DNA from 2 places in the Streptosporangium sp. NPDC002721 genome. Region 2 is predicted to be linked to the other one. Evidence: riboswitches for the same ligand, from Rfam matches in the RefSeq annotation. Region 2 holds a riboswitch; the other holds the start of a gene.
What was found. A riboswitch is a leader RNA that binds a small molecule or an ion and turns the genes downstream of it on or off. The one in region 2 is predicted to bind thiamine pyrophosphate.
Positions count from the first base shown of each region.

Region 1: another riboswitch for thiamine pyrophosphate. It lies ahead of ACFYWM_RS05995 (purine-cytosine permease family protein); the one in region 2 lies ahead of ACFYWM_RS17365 (TenA family protein).

Region 1 is NZ_JBIAQI010000003.1:391,790-396,138, reverse strand. Features, by position in the region: gene ACFYWM_RS06005 (PAS domain S-box protein) at 1-17, opposite strand, end outside; gene ACFYWM_RS06000 (methylated-DNA--[protein]-cysteine S-methyltransferase) at 143-727, shown strand; gene ACFYWM_RS05995 (purine-cytosine permease family protein) at 751-2,124, opposite strand; TPP riboswitch at 2,116-2,254, opposite strand; gene ACFYWM_RS05990 (rhodanese-like domain-containing protein) at 2,402-2,725, opposite strand; gene ACFYWM_RS05985 (TenA family protein) at 2,876-3,481, opposite strand; gene ACFYWM_RS05980 (DM13 domain-containing protein) at 3,497-4,093, opposite strand; gene ACFYWM_RS05975 (GPP34 family phosphoprotein) at 4,285-4,349, shown strand, end outside.
Region 2 is NZ_JBIAQI010000011.1:113,197-117,545, reverse strand. Features, by position in the region: gene ACFYWM_RS17375 (SDR family oxidoreductase) at 1-182, opposite strand, end outside; gene ACFYWM_RS17370 (TetR/AcrR family transcriptional regulator) at 298-930, shown strand; gene ACFYWM_RS17365 (TenA family protein) at 1,021-1,704, opposite strand; TPP riboswitch at 1,692-1,790, opposite strand; gene ACFYWM_RS17360 (hypothetical protein) at 1,901-2,395, opposite strand; gene ACFYWM_RS17355 (MazG nucleotide pyrophosphohydrolase domain-containing protein) at 2,723-3,097, opposite strand; tRNA gene ACFYWM_RS17350 (tRNA-Arg) at 3,222-3,295, opposite strand; gene ACFYWM_RS17345 (phosphotransferase enzyme family protein) at 3,703-4,349, shown strand, end outside.

The sequences.
Region 1 (4,349 bases), on a different contig from region 2:
GCCCTGTAGTCCACCACACACCCATAGTGCCGTCTCGACCGGCCTGATCTTGGCACTTTCGTCCCGCACGTGTTGCCACTGGCCGGGCGATCCGTCCGATACTCTGCGGTCACCACACACCTGGATACGAAAGGGTGGGGCCATGTCATCCGGCGACATCGATGCATTGCTACGGGTGACCTCGCCCGACTACGTCGGCAAGAGCCATCCCGACATCGCGTTCGGCACGCTCGACGGCCCGCTGGGGCGCCTCACCCTCGCCGTGACGGGCAGGGGTGTGGTGGCCTGCAGCTACGAGGACGAGAACGTCGTCTTCGAGCGCGTCAGCAGGGAGGTCGGCACGTTCATCGGCCCCGACGCCCGGCGGCTCGACCCGGTGCGCCGGGAGCTGGACGCCTACTTCTCCGCCCGGCTCCGCGCCTTCACCATCGCCGTCGACCTGCGCCTGGCCACCCAGTTCTCCAGGACCGTGCTGCAGATGATGCTCGCGGTGCCGTACGGGACGGTGACGACCTACCTGGAGATCGCCGAGCGGATCGGCAGGCCGCGCGCGCTGCGCGCCGTCGGCAACGCGCTGGGCAGCAACCCGGTGTGCGTCATCGTGCCGTGCCACCGGGTGGTCGAGAGCGAGGCCGTCCTCGGCGGGTACGCCGGGGGCCCGGCCGCCAAGGAACGCCTGCTGCGCATCGAGTCCGCCGCCCTGCTCCGCGGCCCCGGCGGCGCGTAGGCCTCTTCCGCGCCAGGAAACTGTCAGGAGCGGCGCCGGAGCGCGCCGAGCCCCAAGGTGACGAGACCCGCGACGAGGAACGCGCCGACGGACGCGCTCATCCACGGCTGCGGGACGAAGCCGAGCGCGTCGCGGGCCCCCTGCCAGAACGAGGTCCACCACGCGAGTTGCGAGCCGGCCGGCAGCGCGGCGAGCATCCACCAGGTCACGAAGCCCAGCACCCACGGAAGCACCATGAGCGGGCGCGAGGGTGCGGTCTCCGAGGTGTCCCAGCGCCTGTCGCCGCCGAGCAGGAAGTAGTCCACGGCGAGCACCGCGAACATCGGCACGAAGACCGCCCCGATGAGGCCGAGGAAGCCGGTGTAGGTGTCGGCGCTGACGAAGATCGCGAGCAGGGTGACCAGCGCGCCGATGACCGCGGAGATGACCCGGCGGTCCAGCCTGGGCAGCAGGTTCTGCAGCGACATCGCGGTGGAGTAGACGTTCACGAACGACTGGTCGGTCTCGCGCAGCACCAGGATGCCGAAGAACAGCGGGCCGAGGGCCGCGGCCACGAACGGGTCCCAGACCTGGTTCGGGTCGTTGCCGACCAGCGCGAGCGCCGCGATGCCGAGGGTGAGGCAGGCCACCTGGGCGATCGTGTAGCCGCCGACGACCCCGGTGAAGGCGGCCCGGCCCGAGCGGGAGAAGCGGGCGAAGTCCGCCGCGACCGGCACCCACGAGACCGACAGCGCGATCACGTAGTCGACCGAGGGGGCGAACGCCTCCCAGGACCCGCCGCCGATCGCCGGTCCCCGCTGGAACAGGGCGACCATGAACCAGATCATCGAGATCACCACGCCGGCGGTGACGTACCTGCGGAGCAGGCGGACCGCTCCCAGCGGCCGGATGGTCAGCGCGGTGGTGATCACCCCCGCGACCACCACCCAGACCGCGTAGGGCACCTCGACGCCGAACGACCCGGCGATGGCCTGGGCCCCCTGGGCGATGACCCACAGCTCGAAGGCCCCCCAGCCCAGCATCTGGACGATGTTCAGCACGGTCGGCAGGTAGGAGAGCCTGGCCCCGAACAGCCCGCGCAGCAGGACCATCGCCGGAGCGCCGGTCCGCTGCCCGGGAATCGCGGCCAGGCCGACCATCGCGGTGCCGATGACGCTGCCCACGACGGCGGCCAGGATCGCGGCCACGAAGCTCAGCGGCCGGTCCCCGAGCGGGTTGATCAGCGTGATCGCGCCGGAGAACCCGAGCAGGCTCACCCCCAGGTTGGCCCAGAGCGCGCCCTGGTCGAGCACGCCGAGGGCCTTGGGGGGAGCCTCACCGAGGGTGAGGGGCGCCTCGACCGCCCCGGGGCTCCCGGAGTCGCCGGAACCCTTGGAATCAACGGTGGCAGACGTCATCACGCACACTCCCTACGCCGGCATTACCCGGACAGGTTCATGCGGTCGGCGGTGCGTCCGAGGGTCAAAGACCCTCCGCGTGGTTCCGCCCTCTCAGCCCGGTCACGCCCGAGCTCCCGCGGTAGACATTCGCCCTGATTATGCCATCCATTCCTTTCTTGGCAAGGGCCCTCTCGTCTTGGCGAGGACCTCCTCGCGCGCCGCACGGCCCCCGTCCACGGGCGCCCCGGCCGGCGGTGCCGCCGCCGAGGACGTCCCCTCACGCGGTCCGGACGGCTCAGGCGACGAAGGGGTCCTGGCCGCTCTCGGCGACCATCGGACGCCCCGCGCCGTCCCAGGACTGCATGCCGCCGCCGACGTTGATCGCGTCCCAGCCGACGTGGTTGAGCCAGGCGGCGGCGTTCGCGGAACGGCCGCCGACCCGGCAGATCACGTAGACGGGCGCCCCCTTGGGCACCTCGTCGACCCGGGACTGCAGCTCGCCCAGCGGGATGTGGACGGCACCGGGCGCGTGCCCGGCACGCCACTCGTCGTTCTCTCGTACGTCGAGCAGGAACGCGTCATCCGGCACGGCCTGTGCCTCGACCTCAGGAACACTCATGCGCCCATTGTTTCCAACTCCTCCACCGGATGGAGCGCAAAGCCCCGTGGATGCCCTCATCCGGACCTTCAATTTCCCCTGATAGGGGGCTAATTCGGTACGTCCGCCCCTACCAGATCGCCCGGCTCGGGCGGCCGTACGACGGCGAGGTCAGGGCACGTCCCAGAAGGCGAGTTCGTGGGCCATTCCCTCGGTGAACAGCTTCCCCGCCCTGTCCGGGTCCGGCGCCGCCTCGTCGATCATCACCGCGATGCGCCCGGTCAGCTCGGCGAAGGCCGGGTGGGCGTAGGTGTCGATCCAGGCCCGGTAGCGGGGCTCGTCCGGCGGGTTCTCCGCCAGCGCGCGGCCGAGCGTGGAGTAGCCCCACATGCAGGGGTAGAGCGCGGCCAGGCCGTCGGCGTAGACGGCCGCGGAGTCGAGCAGGAACGAGGTGTACGCCGCGCAGGCCGGGCCCTTCCTCGCCCCGCCGAGGTCGGCGCCGAACTCGGCCGACAGCGACCGGTGCAGGCTCAGCTCCTCGTGGAAGGTGGCGTGCGCCAGGTCCACCAGGTCGCCCAGATGCCCGTCAGGGGCCTGCCAGGCGAGCCGCGAGAAGACGCGGACGTAGTCGAGCAGGAACAGGTAGTCCTGCTCCAGCCACGACCGGAACACCGGCTCGGGCAGGTCCCCCCGCGCGATGCCCGCGACCGTCGGGTGGGCGAGCTGCGCCTCGACGAGCGGGCGGCCGATGGCGTGGAGTTCCTCAGAAACGCTCATGGGTCGGAGATTGTGTCAGGTCAGGGTGGCGGCCCCGAAGGAGACGCCGAAGCGCTTGCACCAGATGGTGACGGACCTCAGGCTGTCGAGGTCGGCCCCGGCGGGGACGGCGTAGTTGGCGTTGCCCCTGTTGCCCTTCAGCTCGCCGAGTTCGAGGTGCTCGCCGTCGTCCAGGTTGAACCATCCGGCCCTGCCCTCCTTGACGGGCTGGTCACTGAGCCAGACCCGCAGGTCCGGGCCGTCGGAGGTGTCCAGGTTCTCGATCCGCAGGACCCGGCTCCCGTCGGGCAGCTCCAGCATCCTCGCCCTGCCCTCGGTCTCGTGCTCGTGGGAGACGAACGTGCCCGTGGCCAGGACCTTCGGCTCCCGGGCGGGCGTGGTCGGCGCGGCGGGGGTGGCGGACGCGGCGGGCTCCGTGGTTCCGGTGGCCTCCGGGCCGGGGGACGCCGGGGACGCCGGGGACGCCGCTACGGCGGGCAGCGCCTCGTTCACCTCGACGGTGGTGAACAGGCGCCACGGCTGGAACAGATACAGCGCGACACCCAGCGCGACGGCGCCGAACGCCAGGACGCCCCAGGTGACGGGATGTCGGAGCAACCTCTTGACTCTCATCGGATACCTCCGGCCTCCGGTGACGGGGGGACGTCGAGATCTCTCTGGTCTCGGTGCCGACGCTACCGGCGACACCGTCCTCGATCGCTTACGGAGTGCTTACGACCGCGAGACGACCTTGAGACGACCTTGAGATGACCGCGAAGCACCGGTGAGGCGACCGTGAAGCGCCCGCGACGTAGTGTCGAACGATGACGACGATCGCTGAGGAAGTGCTCCTGCTCGCGTACGACGAGAAGGAGGGCAGGCAACTCAT
Region 2 (4,349 bases):
AGGAGGAACGCCGAGCCGCCGTCGGCCTCGATGGAGGCGACGGTGTCCCTGGCGGCCTGCTCGTTCGTGCCGTAGTGCACGGCCACCCGCGCTCCGTCCCTGGCCAGCCGCTGTGCGGTGTACCGGCCGATGCCCCGGCTGGCGCCCGTCACCAGTGCCGTCTTCCCGGTGAGACCGGACATGTTCATCACTCCTCTTCGCTGTCCCTGCGCGTACGACAGCGATCGCTGTCGTACGTCATGACAGTGCCTGCTGTCGTATGCTTTGTCAAGGCGATGCGAACCCGAGGGAGAGAGCATGCGTACCTGGGCCGCGGACGACCCGAAGGCGGGTCTCATGGAGCGCAAACGCGAAGTGATCCTCAAGGCCGCGCTGGAGGCCTTCCTCGAGGACGGCTACGCGGGCAGCTCGGTGAACCGGATCGCCGAGAGCGCCGGAGTGTCCATCAAGACGCTGTACCGGCACTTCGACAACAAGGACGACCTGTTCGTCGCGGTGATCCAGACCGCCTGCGTGGCCAATCCGGGAGCCGAGGAGCCGCCCTGGCTGGACCTGCCTCCCCTGGAGGGCCTCACCCAGGCGGGCGGTCATCACCTGCCGTTCGTCCTCTCCGCGGAGCAGCTCGCGCTCTACCGCGTCGTGACCCGGGAGGCCCCGCGCTTTCCCGAGCTCGGGAAGCGCTACCGGAGCGATGTCATCGGCAACCAGCTCGCCCAGCTCACCCGCTACTTCGACCGCTGGCCGGACAGCCTGCGTACCAAGATCCGGGACCCCCTGCGGGGCGCGCGGACCTTCGCCGCGCTGCTGCAGGCCGACCTCGTCGAGACAGCCCTCCTCGGCGGCCCGACCCCCGGTCCGGACGAGCTGTGGACCCGCGCGCACGACGCGGCGGCCGGCCTGCTGGCCCTGATCGAGGCCGACCTCATCTGAGCCCGGCGGCGGATCTCCTTCCAGTGGCCACGGCCTGTGGCATGGGGCCCGGCTTTCGCGTGACCGGGTCGGCGCCGGGACGCGCCGGTGTCAGCCGGGCAGCCACTGCGCCGTGGGCCACGACTCCCGGCGCCACGCGCTGTCCCAGAACATCCACTCGTACTCCGTGGCCTGGACGAACGCCTCGGCCATGGCCGTGCGGGTCGCGCCGTCCGCCGTGGCCGCCAGCCGGTCGGTGATCTCCCTGGCCTGCTCGACCGACTTGGCGAAGTCCGGATCGGCATAGGTGGAGATCCACGCCCGGTAAGGGTGGTCGGCCATGTCGCGGGTCTGCTTCAGAAGCGCCGCGCCGACGTCCTGGTAGACCCAGAAACACGGCAGGACGGCGGCCACGAGCACCGGGTACGGCGCGGAGAGCGCGGTGGCCTGCAGGAAGGAGGAGTAGCCCAGGCAGGTGGGCGAGGTCCGGATCTCCGAGAGATCGGCGGCGGTCAGACCGTACTCCTCGATGTAGCCCTCGTGCAGGGTCCGCTCCGCGTCCAGCGCGGCGTGCGCGCTGCGCGACCAGAACGCGGCCTCCTGGGAGTCGTCGGCCCGCACCGAGGCGGTGGCGAGCGCCTTGGAGAACGCCCCGAGATACCTGGCGTCCTGCACGATGTAGAAGGCGAACCGCCGCCGGTCGAGGGTGCCCTCGCCGAGCGCGGTGTTGAAGGGGTGCCGATGGATGGCTCGTAGCAGTGCGGCCGAACGTGCCCAGACCTCGTCGCAGAACATGACGTCCCTTCGCTAGTTCGAACTAGATCAGGTTCGACGGGTGTGCTCTCAGCCCCAGATCTTCCGGGGCACCCCGCGTCATGATCGAGAGTAACAGCCCGCTCGCCCGCCTGACAGGCCAGGTGATCTTCATCGGAGGGCCGGTTCGCACCTGGCGCCGTGTTCGTTCGCATCGCCCGAAAGTGAAACGGCCGGGTCAGCGGTGCCCGCCGTACAAAGAGACCCGCTCGTCCTTGTCGTGGTCCACCTTCTCCGCCAGGAAGAGGTCGCGCCGCCATGGCTCGTGAGCGATGTTGACGGTCCATTGCTCGTAGTACCACTGGGTGCTGTATCCGCTGAAGCGGAAGTTGGCCCGGTAACGCGCGCGCTCTCCTGGGTGGAGCAGGAACACCCGGCTGGGATGGCGGTTGGTCGGGTACGCGGCCCATACCGGGGTTCGCTCCACTTCGACCGCCGCTTCGGACAGCCGGAACCGCAGCCCGTCGAGCCGCGCCGGGAATGAATGACCGTTGACCACGCCGGTGGGTGCGTACCTGTTTTGTTCGTCGGCGAGGAGATCATGGACGATCAGCGGCGCGTCGGGCATCGGCGGCAGCTCGAACGCCGATGGGATCTCGCGTCGACGCGTGGCCTCCTCGGCGCCACGCGCCTGCTTGGTCCACCGGATCACGATCCGCTGCACGATCACCACGTCGTCCTCCATCGTGTCTGTCCGGCAAGCATGGATGATCTTTCCTGGCCACCAGCGGCGACACGCGCTTGGCCATTGACACGGAGGTCGACGGTTTTCGGTTGGGTTATGACTGTCGGCTTCACAGCCCAACCTGACATCGTGGGGGACGCAGATGTGTCGTCCGCGTCTGCGAGCAGGTCACGCACGTTCACCGACAGCTCTTCGATACCCACGCTGCCGAGGTAGGACGAGCCCTTGGGCAGGGCGTCCCACTCCTCCGGCAGCCTGCGGGACTGGGCCGGGATCCAGCAAGGGGCACAGCCTCACCGTGGCGACCGGTTCTGTCTACGCGGAGTCCACAGCGTCGTTCGAGCCAGCCTCGGCCGCTCGGCTCCCACCATGTGCGGGGAGCCGGTCAGGGTGCCACGGCATCCACTTCCGCTCAATCTCCGCCTCCAGATCGACCCCGTGATGTCGCGCCATGAGCAGGACCTGGGACAGGACATCCGCGAGCTCAGATCGAAAGTTCGACTCCAGCTCCTCCGGAGAGCAGCCCTTGTCCCTGGCCTGTCCGGAGCGCATGAGGAACGCCTGCGTCAGCTCACCGACTTCTTCCTGAAGCTTCAGCAGGAACCAGGTGTCATCCCGGATGATCCCGTGCTTGAGAGCGTAGGTGCTCGATACGGCTTCGACCTCGTCGGTGAGCTGCCTCAAGTCCATGCCGGGAGTGTAGGAGACGGGTCCGACAACGAGGTCCGGAGCAGATACCTGCAGCCGCATGAGGGGCTCGGGCCCTGGACAAGCGAAAGACCAGGTCAGCGCGTGGATGACCTGGTCTTGATCGCGCACCCTGCAGGATTCGAACCTGCGACCGTCGGATTAGAAGTCCGGTGCTCTGTCCAGCTGAGCTAAGGGTGCTCCCGCTCAATTGTGCATGATCCAGGGAGTGCCCACGTATCGGTTTTGGGTCGGTGTCGTAAGGATCACTCTGTGGATCTCCCGCTTCCCGGGGGGAGCGATCGCTCACCCGCTCCGGCTCGGGTGGGTGAGGGCCGTTCGGAAGAGGGGAACCGGGGCGGAGGGCGAGGTTTCTGGGCCGCTGACCTGGTCGGTCTTCCGTCGGGCGCGGCGGGGGTGGGCGGGGTGTTCGGAAGCGCGGGGGCTGGGAGTCCGGGCGGGGGCGGGCGGGGTGTTAGGAAGCGCGGGGGCCGGAGGTCTGGGAGGGGGAGGGTGGGGGCGGGAGGGTTTTTAGGGGGCCTGTCCGGCGGGGGCGGTGTGCCCGAATCGTTCTCCTGGGGAGGCGGGGCGGTCTAGGCTCGTATGCCATGTTCGTCACCACGATCCAAGAGGAGATTCCCCTTCTGGGCGGTGATGTTACCGACGGGGTGGTGCGGGTCGGGGACACCGTCCGGCGGCCCAGCAGGGCTTCCACGGAGTCGGTGCACGCGCTTCTGCTCCACCTGGAGCGTTCCGGGTTCGAGGGTGCTCCCCGGGCGCTGGGGGTGGACGAGCGGGGCAGGGAGGTCCTGAGCTACGTCGAGGGGGAGTCCGCGGCCAGGCCGCTGCCTCCGTACGCGCTCACCGGGGAGACGCTGGGCGCGCTGGCGCGGCTGTTGCGGGGGTTCCACGACGCGGCGGAGGGGTTCGTCCCGCCTCGGGGGGCCGTCTGGGAGGCCGGGTCCAACGACGACGCGGTCCCCGAGCTGGTCGGGCACTGTGACGTCAACCTCGACAATGTGATCTTCCGCGACGGGCGTCCCGCCGCGCTGATCGACTTCGACATGGCCCGGCCGACGACCCGGCTGTTCGACGTGGTGACCACGCTGCGCCACTGGGCGCCGATCGCCGACCCCATCGATCTGGAACCGCTCCAGCGCCGCCTCGACGTCGGTCCCCGGCTCCGGCTGTTCTGCGACGCGTACGGGCTGGTGCCCCGGGACCGCCGCCGGCTGCTGGATCTCGCCCGGCTCCG